2 regions of the Pseudoalteromonas sp. N1230-9 genome follow, and region 1 is predicted to be linked to the other one. Evidence: predicted binding sites of a transcription regulator. Region 1 holds the regulator's gene; the other holds the start of a gene.
The links. Region 1 encodes LexA, which represses DNA repair genes until DNA is damaged. Its sites were predicted from a motif close to TACTGTATNNNNATACAGTA; they were not measured.
Positions count from the first base shown of each region.

Region 1 (7,469 bases):
TTGCGACTCTTTGAAGAAATCTTCAGTTGGCTGACTAAAATGAAAGTTGTCTTTGTTAGCGCCTGAGTCTGTCGTTTGAAATGTTTTCAGTTGAGCGTAGTAGGCTGCAACTGAGCTAAAGTCATTAGGGTTGTTGTCTTCGATTTCATCGTACCAAAGGTATGTTTCATCACTCCATGAGCGTAACCACATTTTTTCTGTAAACTCAGAACCAGCAGTGTCGGGGTAAGGCTGATTTTCATTGAATGGATCATTTCCTGTGCGAGGGACGGCGCATTGATCTTTAAACTCGCTGGATGGCGCAAATGTACCGGCTGTCCAAACAGTGGAAGAGTTAGCGGGAGGTGGAGTTACTGTATCTGTGTCAGAGTCTAACGAACTGCCCCCACCGCAAGCCGTTAAATAAAGGCTTGAAAAGAGAAAAAAAGTCGCCTGCGCGAGTTTGTTACTTTTAAACATGAGATTACTTTCCTGTAAACAGTTGTTGAAAAAGTATCAGTAAGTATACGCGATGACAATAAAGGGCGATCTAAATAGTGTAAATAAGTGTATAAATTTTCAGCGCATCATGTCAGTCTGCAGGTTCAAGTTTTTGCCATGCTTCAAAGAGCTTCTGTTGTTTGTTTGAAATAGCGAGTCCATAGGTTTTTTGCATATAGAAGTAAGTATCTGCAATGCGCTTTCGAGCATAAACTGGCGGTTCAACAACACGCTGTTTAAAGTCAACCTTAACAGGACATGCTCCGTACTGTTTGATGTTATTGGCTACCATACCAAAACGATAGTTAGAGCGATCAGCATTAATTTCACCGATGGCTGGTGCTAAGTTATTTATGTCAGCTTCCATTTGACGAAATTTTTTACTCACTTTTCGGCAATTTTTTCTACCACCTTCTTGCCAGCACTGCAGTTGATGACCAAACTCCCAAGCAGGTACAATATGCTCCCACTCAATACGGTGTGCCCGTATATTTTGTTTACCAGAACGAGTGACAGCATTTCGCGGCAGGTAGCCGCATCGCGTTGGATCAGGCACTAACTTTTTACCTTCACGTTTTATATCACAATCACAATATAGGCTCTTGGTGTCGTTTGGTAAGGTCTTTATTAGATATTTTTTGGCACTAGAAAAGCTAGAAAATTGCTCCGCAGAGGCAGTAAAACAAACCCCAAGGCAAAATAGTAAAGAGAAAAATAAACGCATATCCATCACATGTGTGAACTACAGGATTTGCTATTGTAGAGTGATAGCTCTAAAAGAAAAAGAGTTTGATTGTTATCGAGATAATCAGTCCGGACAATTCAAACTTCGACAAGTTATAAGCAAGGCACCAAAACAGTGGTGCCGATGCTGGTAGGATTATTTACTGATAATTGAAATTGACTTACGGCGTTTTATACGTAGGTTTTGTAGTAATAATAAAATGCCAGAAAGACAAAACAGTACGCTGGTGGCTGCAAAGCTTATAAGTAAGGGGTTATTAAAGTCCTCGCGCTCGTCGTAATCCATAATATGCAACATCCAGAAAAAGTCGAAAATACGCCAAATAGTGCTGCGTACTGTAATGACCTTACCTGTAGCGCTATCTAAATACAGGGTAGTTGTCAGCCAGTCATCAAAGCTGACTTGCCAAACATTCGCTTTGTATGCAATTTCTCTGGGTCCTTTTGCTAAAAGCTGTACTTGAGAGGTCTTTGCACTAATGAGTAGGTGTGCTTTAGCATTTTCAATAATCTCAGATTCACTTGGCCTAGCCATTACTTCACCCGTTATACCATCAAAGGTAAATGTACCGTTTAAAGTGGCAATTTCAATAGTGGGTTTTGTGAGTAAGTGGCTGTATTTTATATCACTAATTTGCTCAAACTGAGCTGTTATTGCATCAATTGATGCCATGTAATCATGTACTTTAAATGGATTACTGAGGCTGCGTTTAGCTAAGTGTTTGCCATGTACTTTTTCAAGTGGAATGGCGCTCATTACCAAGCCACCCAGCAGCCAAAAAAAGATTTGTATGGCGAGCAAGTAACCTAACCATTTATGCACTTTGCGGGCATATTTGAACATACGTTTATTCATAGAAAACCACTTGTTATTTTTGTATAGGTGCTATTGTAAAAGCTTAAATTAGGCTGCCAATGCGGCATAATGTCGCATTAACTGTATTCTAGATTTGGTATATAGACAAAACTGCGTTAAAGTTCCAATCGCTATTAATAGAGGGTAAAACGAAGGTATGTCGGAAATTCAATTTTTAAATGTAGACTTGGAGCTTGAATCAAAACACGATATAAGTGCACTGGTGGCTGATTTAAAGAAAAACGCCATGGTCTTACATTATGACAAAGATGAATATCGTCAACTTGCTCGTATTGAAGCAACAGCCGACATTAGCACGCCAGATAAAGCAATTAATCAATTATGCGAATTAATTGAGTCATGTTCACGCAATGCATTGAAACAGTGGCTTTCGTGTTCAAAACGAACATTTGATATTGGTTTTGAGTCAGGTGACTCGCCAAAATGTTTTAATCAAGCCCTGCACGCAGATACCTTATTACGTATTTCAGCCATTGGCGCAGGGATCGAAATTACCATTTACCCAGTTCAGAGCTAAGCTCGCTATCTTCGTTCTACCACTGCTGCGGTCATACGTGATACGCAGCACAGTTCACCTGCCGCATTACTAATTTTAATTTCCCAAACCGATGTTCTTTTCCCTAGATGAATAGGGCGTGTAATTGCTGTAAGTACGCCTTTGCGTGATGCTTTGAGGTGATTGGCATTTATCTCTTGGCCGACACAATAAAACTTTTCGAAGTCAACAACAAAATTTGCCGCATAACTGGCCACAGTCTCAGCTAGCACAACATTTGCGCCTCCGTGTACCATCCCCATTGGATTATGGTGGGCTGGTATAGCGGGCATGGTGGCAACTAGGTAGTCATCACCAATTTCGGTTATTTCAATGCCCATGGTTTTCATTAAAGTTCCTTCACCTGTAATGCCTTGTGCAAATTGCTGGCATTGCTCTAAAGTGATTGGCTGGTGCCAAATGCTCATGGTATTTCCTTAGCAAGCTAATTAAAGCTACTACCATATTGCATATAACTGTGCTGTTCAATGTTAGTTTTGTAGCAAAATGAGGTGGCTAATTTAAATTTGCGATTTTCAGATAACTGTATATACTCACAGTTAAATGTACTGTATGGAAAACCAGTTGTATGCGCCCATTAACGAAACGCCAATCGCAAATATTAGAACTTATTAAAGTATTTATTAAAGATACGGGCATGCCGCCAACTCGTGCCGAAATAGCTCAAACGCTTGGTTTTAAAAGTGCCAATGCTGCTGAAGAACATCTTAAAGCGCTGGCTAAAAAAGGCATGATAAAAATGAAGCCTGGTGCGAGTCGTGGTATTCAGTTAGTTGAAGAAGATGAGCCAGAACAACTAGGACTCCCTTTAATTGGTCGTGTTGCCGCAGGTGAGCCAATTTTAGCGCAGGAACATGTAGAGAGTCATTGTCAGGTTGATCCATCTTTGTTTAAGCCCGCTGCAGATTTTTTACTACGTGTTAATGGCATGAGTATGAAAGATATAGGCATTATGGATGGTGATTTACTGGCAGTACACAGAACACAAGTGGCTGAAAATGGTCAAGTTGTCGTTGCGCGTGTTGATGAAGATGTGACTGTAAAACGCTTAGAAAAAGCAGGTCGAAAAGTCCTCCTACATGCAGAAAATGACGAGTTTGCACCGATTGAAGTTGATCTCGAACACGAATCTTTCAATATTGAAGGATTGGCAGTGGGCGTTATTCGTAATGCTGATTGGATGTAACGCTAATATACTTAAGTAACTTTAGTGTTCTCAGTCACGCTCGTTTTTTGTTTTGATGTATTGTACTGAGTAAGATGTTTCCAAAATGGTGCGTCAAACTGATTTAATTTGGTGCGACGCCGCTTTTTACCTATTTAGCATCGATTTGTGACCCATTAGCGTTGCTGGGAGTCCATGTATAGCGCAGTTTTCCTTTCTTTTTGAGTTTTTGCTCTTCTCCTTTTTTTACAAATAACGCTCTGATTATAGTTGTTATTTTTGCACCAAAATAAACATTTCTTAGATTAAAAACTTGCTTATTGTTCATTTTTTAACTAATTGGTTAATACATTGTGTTAACACCGTTTTACTAAAAAGACACAAAATAATGTGCTGTGGTGTTAAACGATGAGCTTGTATCAGATTTCTGTCGTGTTGGTACGTGTTTGCTCTTAACAATAAAAATACGAATGGGCACCTAGCTGTACGCCTTTTCGCTTTGCGTCTTGCAATAGCATCTAAAGGAGCTGTCACATGGGTAAAATGCGTTATGCCTTGTGGCTTATATTAGTGTCTCTACCGCAGTTAGTATTGGCAAATAGTCAATTTAATATGCGTAAAGGGGTAACTGATATAAGTAATAATGTTTATGAGTTACACATGACGATATTTATTATCTGTTGTGTAATCGGCGTCATCGTTTTTGCGGTGATGTTTTGGGCTTTAATACATCATAGAAAATCAAAAGGGGCAAAGCCTGCCCAATTTCATGAAAGCACAAAAGTTGAAATTCTTTGGACTGCCATTCCGTTTGTGATTTTAATTGCCATGGCTGTGCCTGCCACAAAAACCTTAATCGCCATGGAAGATGCCTCTAAGGCGGATATCACCATTAAGGTCACGGGCTCTCAATGGAAATGGCATTACGAATATATGGGTGAAGATATTGCCTATTACTCGATTTTGTCGACACCAAAAGATCAAATAGATAACCAAGCTGAAAAGACAGCAAATTACTTACTTGAAGTCGATAAGCCGCTGGTTCTTCCTATCAATAAAAAAGTACGCTTTTTGATGACTTCTGACGATGTTATTCACTCTTGGTGGGTTCCTGATTTTGCGGTGAAAAAAGATGCAAATCCGGGCTTTATCAATGAAGCATGGACACGAATTAACGAACCTGGTGTTTATCGGGGCCAATGTGCTGAACTGTGTGGTAAAGATCATGGTTTTATGCCTGTTGTGGTTCAAGCATTACCTGAAGATGAGTTTGCAACTTGGTTAGCTGATGCCAAACAAGAAAAAGCGAATGCGGCAGCAGCGGATGCTGCATTACTTGATCAAACACTTGCGAAAGAAGAGTTAATGACACTAGGTGAGCAAGTCTACATGGCTAGCTGTGCAGCATGTCATCAGCCAACAGGTATGGGGCTACCAGGCGTATTTCCTGCGCTTAAAGGTAGCCCTATTGTACTAGGTGATGTTAAAGATCACATTGATATTGTGCTTCATGGCAAGCCTGGTACAGCAATGCAAGCATTCGATAAACAGCTTTCAATTAAGCAGCTTGCAGCTGTCATTACGTATAAACGAAATGCTTGGGGCAATGATACGGGTGATGTCATCCAGCCGAGTCAAATTCAAGCAGCGATTGATGCAGCAGCGGAGGCGAACTAATGAGTAACGTTATTAATGAGCAAGCCACTGAGCATGCGCATCACGACCATCACCCTGCTAAGGGTTTCAAGCGTTGGTTATATACAACAAACCATAAAGATATTGGTAGTTTATACCTCATTTTCTCACTAACCATGTTTCTAATTGGTGGTGCGATGGCAATGGTGATCCGTGCAGAGCTTTTCCAGCCGGGTCTGCAACTTGTTGATCCACACTTTTTTAATCAAATGACGACAGTACATGGTTTGATCATGGTATTTGGGGCAGTTATGCCTGCCTTTACTGGATTGGCCAACTGGATGGTGCCAATGATGATTGGTGCACCTGATATGGCTTTGCCAAGGATGAATAACTGGAGTTTCTGGATTCTACCTTTCGCTTTTTTAATCCTGTTAGCTTCATTGCTTATGCCTGGTGGTGGCCCTGCATTCGGTTGGACTTTTTATGCGCCACTGTCGACTACTTATAGTAACGATAACACCGCACTCTTTGTCTTCGCTGTGCATATAATGGGCATTAGTTCAATCATGGGGGCGATTAACGTTATCGTGACCATTGTGAACTTAAGAGCCCCTGGCATGACATGGATGAAGCTGCCATTGTTTGTTTGGACATGGTTGATCACCGCATTCTTATTGATTGCTGTGATGCCTGTGCTTGCCGGTGCGGTGACCATGGTGCTCACTGATAAATACTTTGCGACCAGCTTTTTTGATGCCGCAGGGGGGGGCGACCCTGTGATGTTCCAGCATATCTTTTGGTTCTTTGGGCACCCTGAGGTGTATATCATGATTTTGCCGGCGTTCGGTATTATCTCTACTATCGTGCCGACTTTCTCACGTAAAAAGCTATTTGGTTATGCCTCTATGGTGTATGCAACTTCATCGATTGCGCTGCTTAGCTTTATCGTATGGGCACATCACATGTTCACCACAGGCATGCCAGTTGCGGGTGAGTTGTTCTTTATGTACGCTACTATGTTGATTTCGGTACCGACAGGCGTAAAAGTGTTTAATTGGGTCGCTACCATGTGGCGAGGGTCAATTAGTTTTGAAATCCCCATGATGTTTGCCATTGCTTTTATCGTATTGTTCACCTTGGGAGGTTTCTCTGGCTTGATGCTCGCGATCACACCTGCTGATTTCCAATATCATGATACTTATTTTGTGGTCGCACACTTCCACTATGTACTCGTTACAGGCGCTGTATTTTCTATTATGGCGGGAGCCTATTACTGGCTGCCAAAATGGACTGGCAATATGTATAACGAAACCTTGGCGAAATGGCATTTCTGGTTATCACTGATTAGTGTCAATGTGCTGTTTTTCCCAATGCATTTTGTTGGCCTTGCTGGCATGCCGCGCCGTATCCCTGATTATGCTCTGCAATTTGCAGACTTTAACGCCATTATTAGTATTGGTGGGTTTGCGTTTGGTTTATCACAGCTGCTGTTTGTGCTGGTGGTATTTAAATGTGCCAGAGGCGGCGAAAAAGCACCTGCTAAGGTATGGGACGGTGCAGAGGGGCTAGAGTGGGAAGTTGATTCGCCCGCACCTTACCACACCTTTGAGACACCGCCGGAGATTAAGTAATGAATCATGCACCTTTGCTCAAAAAGCTCCTGCTAGCATGCCTTGGTATGTTTGCATTTGCCTTTGCATTGGTGCCGCTTTACGACGTGTTTTGTGATGTTACGGGCTTAAATGGCAAACCTTCTCTTGAGAAGGCTGTAGTGAGTGACACAGTTAATACTGAACGCTCGGTAGATGTAAGCTTTACAACACATGCACAAAGCGGAGCACCATTTAAAGTTGAGTCTCAGCAGTACAGTGTTGCTGTGCAGCCAGGCGCTATGCGTGAAGTTAAGTTTAGTGCTAAGAATACCAGCAGCACAGACAAAATAATGCAAGCAATCCCCTCGGTATCACCAGGAAAAGCAGCTAAATACTTACATAAAATAGCCTGTTTTT
Region 1 is NZ_CP090419.1:3,455,550-3,463,018, reverse strand. Features, by position in the region: gene LY624_RS16265 (S41 family peptidase) at 1-459, opposite strand, end outside; gene LY624_RS16260 (endonuclease) at 572-1,210, opposite strand; gene LY624_RS16255 (hypothetical protein) at 1,361-2,080, opposite strand; gene LY624_RS16250 (hypothetical protein) at 2,238-2,618, shown strand; gene LY624_RS16245 (PaaI family thioesterase) at 2,624-3,064, opposite strand; gene lexA (transcriptional repressor LexA) at 3,226-3,843, shown strand; gene LY624_RS16235 (hypothetical protein) at 3,974-4,150, opposite strand; gene coxB (cytochrome c oxidase subunit II) at 4,357-5,499, shown strand; gene ctaD (cytochrome c oxidase subunit I) at 5,499-7,091, shown strand; gene LY624_RS16220 (cytochrome c oxidase assembly protein) at 7,091-7,469, shown strand, end outside.

Region 2 (7,469 bases), 1.3 Mb from region 1:
ACCTTGAAATGCGTATTCATGACTACTGCTTGAAAATGCAGGAGGCATTGCCAGAGCAGTTAAAAGTGCAACATTATAAACGTCGCTGGGGGAGCTGTAATCAACGTCGAGAGTTAACTTTCAACCTACACTTAGCCTGTGCGCCAACGTGGGTAATCGACTATGTAATTGTCCATGAACTTGCGCATTTAAAATATATGAATCACAGTTCTGTATTTTGGCAGCGTGTGAGTCGCTTTTACCCTGATTATAAAAAAGCAAGTCAGTGGTTAAAAGTAAACGGTAGTCAGTTACGCTGGCAATGAGATAATAACAAAATAGATATAAAGAGAAGTCGTATAGAAAAGTGGTGGAGGGAGCTGGATTCGAACCAGCGAAGGCTGAGCCGTCAGATTTACAGTCTGATCCCTTTGGCCGCTCGGGAACCCCTCCACACTAATTGTTATTGCATTTGGCCCCACTTAACTGAGCGTAGAAAAGTGGTGGAGGGAGCTGGATTCGAACCAGCGAAGGCTGAGCCGTCAGATTTACAGTCTGATCCCTTTGGCCGCTCGGGAACCCCTCCAATGCAACGGCGCTGATAATAGCAAACTGATTATTTAAGTAAAGAAAAAAACTAAAGAAAAATGGATTAATGCCGATAACTGGTTAATCTTGAAACTATTCGGCTAAAGTCTATGCAAATTGATGGTTTGTTACTCAATGAGAGTCAACTTGATAATCGTCTTAATAAAAGTGTTCATGAGCAACGCAGTGGAGAATTTGCTTTACTATTGGCAATGCTCTCTCATGATGTGCTCGACTTTAGTCAGTTTCACCTACCAAAATCAGAGTTAGCTAACACCCAAATATCTGAGCAAGCGCTACGTAATGAGTTAGGGGCGGGACCAAAGCAAGCATTAGCACCAGAGCAATTTGACATGCTAATTGGCGAGCAAAATGCATTTCGTCTTCTAAGTGGTGGACTTACAGACATTCGTTTACGTCAATGTTTAAACCCAGAGCCACTGACAATTCGTGATGATAAATGCCATGTGCCATTAAATGTCATTGATAATTGCGAACCTGCTGTTAGAAAGCGTTATTACACTAATAATAGTGTTACAGAGCGACCACAAATGGATGCAGCGGCTTTTTATGATGGCTTAAAAGACGAATCAATTCATCAGCCTTTGTACTTAGCGACAGCTTAAACAATTAATTCCATTGTCATAACTTTCTTGTACGCTACAATAGGTAATATAGGTAAATTTCAGCGTATTATTAAAAACTACAGCTAATTTTAAATGTGCTTGTTATAATGCGACCTAGTGGCTTTATGCCATGACTATTGAATCAAGTTATTAGGACCATAATGAAAAAAACATTCACGCTTAACCATGAGAAAATCAAATATCCTCGTATGGTTGATGCAGCCAAACACGAAGTAAAAAAATACTTAAAACGTGAACGCAACAAAACACTTCCTGAAGGGGCTGATTATTGGGCGTTTGACTGTAAGTTTGGCGAATCTGCAGAAGATGCTCAGGTTGTGCATGTGGCAGAGATCAACAAATGCATTAGCGATATTGAAGCCAAAGGACTTATGACGTTTTATGTTGAAATCTTAGCGCGTCCTGCACAGCGACAATTACAAGAGTTTGACGAAGAGTAAACGTCAAACGAGCGAATCTAAGAGTGGGCCTTATGGCCCATTTTTATTGCCTAGCTATGGATTAGTATGCGCCGTTTTTTATTACTACTCGTTATTTGCGGATGCCAAGTCCAAGCAAATACTATTTATGATGAGCTTCCTAGTAGCTTCAATAGCAATGAGCATTATGTTTTTTATTCTCATGGTTACATCGTCGAAGGTGAGCACACTCGTCCACGTCATCCAAAATATGGCATTTATGATTTTCCTGCAATTAAAAAAGCACTAGCAGATCCAGCCTATAACTTAATTGCATACCACCGAAAAAAAGGCACAGCCCCATTTTTATTTGCTAAAAAGTTAGCTGCTGATGTCGACATTTTATTAAAGGCAGGTGTTCCTGAGTCGCATATTAGTCTGGTCGGTTTTTCACGAGGTGGGGCATTATCGGTACTGGCAGCCAATGAACTTAAACGCACAAATATCAACTTAATAATATTAGCAGGGTGTGCAGGTTTAATTAAAAAGCATCCATCAGTTAGGGCATTCGGTAAGGTTTACTCAATCTTTGAACGTTCAGATCAGGTTGGCTCTTGCCAATTTTTAATTGATAGGAGTGAAGTTACTAAGTTCGAAGAAATAAGCATTAATACAGGACTCTCTCATGGCGCATTTTATGAGCCAAAAGATGAGTGGGTGTTACCCATTAAGAAATGGCTAAAGGATTAACGATGCCTAATATACTTTTTATTTTGATGTTCTGTATTTTTGGGACAAGCTTTACCGCTTGGGCTGAACCCTATACTCTGCCGCGCACTGATACAGTTTTGCTAAAAGATAAACATACAGAAAACGAATACCCCATTACTATCAAACTGCCACGTAGCTATCAAAAACAAAGCCAGAAACGTTACCCTGTGGTTTATCTGTTAGACGCCAATTACAGTTTGCCCATAGCCTCAGGTGCTAGCCGTTTTATGATGAATTCAGGCTCCATTGAGGAAGTAATTCTTGTTGCCGTTGGTTATCAAAAGGGCATATCAGGGCTAAATAGCCGAATTCATGATTACACACCGTTTGTTGATAAGACATGGAAACGTGCTACAGGGGGCGCAAAGCAACATTTAAATTACTTAAAACACACTGTTATTCCTTATATTAACACCCATTATCGAACTGGCACGCAAAAGACACTTGTCGGTAATTCATTAGGGGGCCTGTTTGCTGCTTATACCTTATTTACCGAGCCGACGCTTTTTTCAAGCTATATTATTGGCAGTCCATCAGTGTGGTTTAAAGAAAACTCAATATTAGCTATGGCTGTAAAACCAGCTACCAACACTACAAAAGTTTACATCGCAGTGGGTGAGCTTGAAGAGAGTGAAGGTGAAAAAATGGTTTTTGGTACTAAACAATTAGTAGATAAAATTAATAAGCAAAGTGGCGAACACGTGATGACAAATTTATTTGTTATTCCACATGCCCACCACGCAACGGCTTTCCCTACAACGGCCAGTCAAGGTTTAGATTGGCTATATAAAAAGTGAATAGCCGTGATTTAAATTGCGTGACACTTTTTATATTTTTTGCCGCTACCGCAAGGGCATTCATCATTACGGCCAATTTTAATATCTGCAACGGGCGTTATATCACCATCAAGGTAACGCCATAGGCCATCTTCTTTAATAAAACGCGACTTTTCGTGTAACTCACAATACAAGTTTTGGTAAAAGTAATTTGCTTTAAATTCTACAAAACCTTCTTGCTCGTTATATTCAGTATCTAAAACGTTTAGCTTGGTAAAACGACAGCTATTTGCAAAATCTTTAATTTCGCGAACCGAGTTCGCGGCTTGCTGGCTTTGTGCATAGGTACTAAATACATATTTTGCATCTTTTAGCGCGTAAGCACTAAAACGAGAACGCATAAGTTGTTCTGGCGTATCAGCTTGGCTTGCGCCTGTATGAAAAGGCTGGCAGCAAAGCTCGTAAGTCGATTCGCTGCCACAAGGACAAAGGGGGTATGTGAGTGATGTCATAACAACTTACCTAAAACTATAAATTGTTATTTTAACAAGCCTATTGTGGCTGGGGTACTAAATTGTTTAATTGAGCGCTTTTTGTAAAACAATAAAACTTAGCAGATGCCTGCTCAAGGTTTAAATTCATCGAATCTAGTTGGTGGTTGTTTACAATATCTGTCCATGTGATCACAGCAGCAAAATTACCGTTATGTAATGCTGAGTTAAGTACGTACTCAAGGTTAACTAAATGCTTTTGTCTGATCACAAGTAGTTTGCTGGTATCAATCGAACACGAATCTAATAATGCTTTGCTAGGTACATGATCAGGGGCAATTAATAGTGTCCATGCATTTTGGCTATTGTAATGATGCAATACTTTTAATAACTCAAAGGTTGCTGATATTTCGTCTTCAATTTGAATTAAATTAACAGACGCTTTGTCGTTATCTTGTTGGTAGCTTTTAACTGTTCTTAATGTAATTGGCTGTAACATAACTTTCACTCACTGGTTGTTTATACAGTATGTGTATACAGTAGTTTATACAGTGTTTTTGCGCAAGTACTTTTTTGCTATTTTTTAACCAATAGTTCAGTTTTATTTTAATTAAAAATATTTAGTTGTTATTAAACATGTAGTTATGATTTTCTTTGAAGAGCTAAAAAGGTGAAAAATCTACCACTAAATTCATACAGTATTTCGTACAGTACTGTATGAAATACTAAATTTTGCTTGTATACAGGTATTTTGCATAAAAAAGCCGGTATAAAACCGGCCTTTAACCTTTACTGTTTTACTACTTATCTAAGTAGGTATTTAAAAACTCAAGGTATGCGTTTGAGGCTTTAATACGGTTTTCCTTTTTAGTAAAACCATGGCCTTCATCATCAAATAACACATAGTCGACAGGCACACCATTTGCCTTTACAGCGGCAACAAGTTCATCGCTTTCAACTTGTAAAACCCGTGGGTCGTTAGCACCTTGGATCACCATTAATGGCTTAGTGATGTTTTTAGCATGAAAGAGCGGCGAAATTGCACGGTGACGTTCGCCGTCTGTCGCGGGGTCGCCCATTTCATCATACAGCGCCTTTTTAAAACTCTCCCACCATGGTGGGATCGAGTTTAAGGTTCTAACCCAGTTTGTTACACCAAAGATATTAATGCCTACTTTGAATTCTTCAGGTTCGAAGGCAAGTGCTGCAGCAGTCATGAAACCACCATAACTCCCTCCCATGATGCCAATTTTGTCTGCGTCAACCCAATCTAGGCTTTGCAGGTGTTTTTTACCATAAACGATATCTTGTAAATCGTCAGTGCCATGCTTTTTGTCATCTAAATGAAAGAAGGTTTTACCGTAACCTGAACTGCCACGGTTATTGACTGCAAAAATGGCATAACCATGATTGACTAGATGCTGCTGCATTGCACTATAACCTGTGCGGCTTTGTCCGCCTGGGCCGCCATGCACCCAAACTAAAGCTGGTACTTTGTTGTTGCTGTTAGCTTGCTTAGGCTTATATAAAACCCCAGGGATTTCTAAACCATCAAAACTTTTAAAGCGTACAATTGTGCTTTCAACTAAGTCATTTTGATCAATCGCATCACTTAGTGTGTTGGTTAACTGTTTCGCTTTCGACTCACCGAGTTGCCACACAAATAAGTTGCTTGGCGAGGTATCTGAATTCAAGTAAAACGCCATGGTCTTTTCATCAGCAGAGAAGTTTACACCACGTAAGTTACCAGCCGGTAATGATGGCATAGCAATGCCTTTACCTGTGGTGGTATCGATTATCGACACCTTAGTGCTCGCATCAGCATTAACACCACTTACTTGATAACGACCAGATTTAGAGAAGTAAATAAAGCTCACATCCCATTCATCTTTGAGGGCAGGGCTATGCTCGCCAGTCGTTAAATCATAGCGCCAAATTTCTGCAAACTCACCTTTGGCATCGGTTGAGTAATACAGTGATTTACTGTCTCTTGAGAAGGTTTCAGGACCGTATTTGGCATCGTCGTCATGGCGAGTGATGAGTTCTGGTTTAAGCGTTTTTTTGCGAGTATCAAGAATGAATACATCGCTGTCTTTGTTCGAATTGTTTTTCGATAAAGCAATAAAACGGCCATCAGGGCTGATTGCACCGACATCAAGCCCCATAGTATTTTGATAAACAGGGGTCACTTCATAGCTGTTAGCATCAACGCGATAAAGGTCCATAAACTTAGCATCACGTTGATTGCTTGTTATAAAAAATTGTTTCGCATCTTCAGTGAAGCCTGCAAAACCCGCGCGGGTTTCTTCACCTGGGGTGAGATCTTTAACTGTGCCATCGGTTTCGCGCACATAGATGTGATAACGCTCGTTACCGCCTGAGTCTTTAGTAAATAATACGCGCTCATCGTTAGGGAAATAAGCGACTGCATAAGTACTGTCTTCAAAATCTGTTAAACGGGCTTTCTTGGCGGTTTTAATATCGACTTCGTACAAGCTATAAATACCGCTTTCGTCGCTGCTTATTAGTACTTTGTCGCCCTTCGGTGAAAAACTGCTACCCATAATTGAGGTTGTATCAAAAAAGGTCTCAGCATCATATTGTTTAACTGTTTGGACTTGCTGTTGGTTATTAGTATTAGTTGTTGATTGGTTTGACTGTGAACATCCTGCTAATGCAAGGCTGAGCGCACAAGCAATGGCTGCTAATTGGAAACTCGGTTTCATTGTAATTATTCCTTTTTATTTTTCCGCAATAGAGTCTTACTTGTTCAATTTATAAACGCAAGCCTTCGAGCGTTGATATTTGTTACAAATCATGTAACTAAATGTGGACACCAGTGTGTTAGTATTTTTCCACAATTAAAGGAATAATCATGATAGAAATTAAAGACCTCAATAAGCGTTTCGCTTCGGCTCAAGTTTTTAAAAATTATAATAAGCAGTTCAACGGCAAAAAAACTTGTTTACAAGCAGCTAATGGCAAGGGAAAAACAACATTACTGATGATCATTGCAGGCCTCGAAAATCCACAATCAGGGTATGTTTTGTTCAATAGTGAAACAATTGAATCTGTTCAAAGTTATGTTTCGATTGCCAGTGACCGTATTGCGCTGCCCAATTTTTTAACCGCGCGACAAATTATTGAACTTAGTTGTAAGGCGTTAAAGAAAGAAATGCCAGAGCAACTTATTACCGGATTTAGGTTTGATGAGCACCTCAATACCCGTTTTAGTGCTTTGTCGAGTGGTAATCAAAAGAAGTGCCAACTTATTATTGCTTTTTTAAAGCAAGCCCCATTTTTGTTGTTAGATGAACCGAGTGCAGCATTAGACCAAGAAAGCATTCGATTTTTACTCAAATTGCTTAATAGCTACCTTAATGATAAACCTAATGGGCAGATCATCATAACAAGCCATGAACCGGAGGTATTTTTACAGCACGGTTTTGAGTGTTCATCATTATGATTGACTACTTTGCCAGATACATCTCATTCCTCTCTTTTCGATATCTAGCATATACGACTACCCTTAAAAGTATGCTGTCTCAGCTAAAGAGTTTTAGCTTGCTGTTCGCACTCGTACTGGGTCCTGCATTTCTTGGTTTGGCTTTACTGTTGTTTTTAGGGCTTGGAAAAATAGTTGATAGCCATGCAGCACCTGCTTACGGTGCAAAATTAGCAGTGGTTTATCTTTTACTTGAATCTGTGATGGTATGGGCCATGGCCCCAGCCATTAAAAATGCGCAAAACAGGGCATTTCAGCGCAGTTTATTTAAATCTTCTTGGCGAGTGTGCGTTGACTGCAAATTACTATTTTTA
Region 2 is NZ_CP090419.1:2,198,364-2,205,832, reverse strand. Features, by position in the region: gene LY624_RS10320 (M48 family metallopeptidase) at 1-305, shown strand, start outside; tRNA gene LY624_RS10315 (tRNA-Tyr) at 348-432, opposite strand; tRNA gene LY624_RS10310 (tRNA-Tyr) at 481-565, opposite strand; gene LY624_RS10305 (VC2046/SO_2500 family protein) at 678-1,193, shown strand; gene LY624_RS10300 (DUF6172 family protein) at 1,355-1,654, shown strand; gene LY624_RS10295 (alpha/beta hydrolase) at 1,721-2,362, shown strand; gene LY624_RS10290 (alpha/beta hydrolase) at 2,365-3,180, shown strand; gene LY624_RS10285 (YchJ family protein) at 3,192-3,671, opposite strand; gene LY624_RS10280 (SulA-like leucine-rich domain-containing protein) at 3,712-4,149, opposite strand; gene LY624_RS10275 (S9 family peptidase) at 4,451-6,376, opposite strand; gene LY624_RS10270 (ABC transporter ATP-binding protein) at 6,526-7,116, shown strand; gene LY624_RS10265 (DUF6136 family protein) at 7,113-7,469, shown strand, end outside.
Region 2: a site for LexA is predicted at 4,173-4,192, ahead of LY624_RS10280 (SulA-like leucine-rich domain-containing protein). Genes of this name have one in related genera too.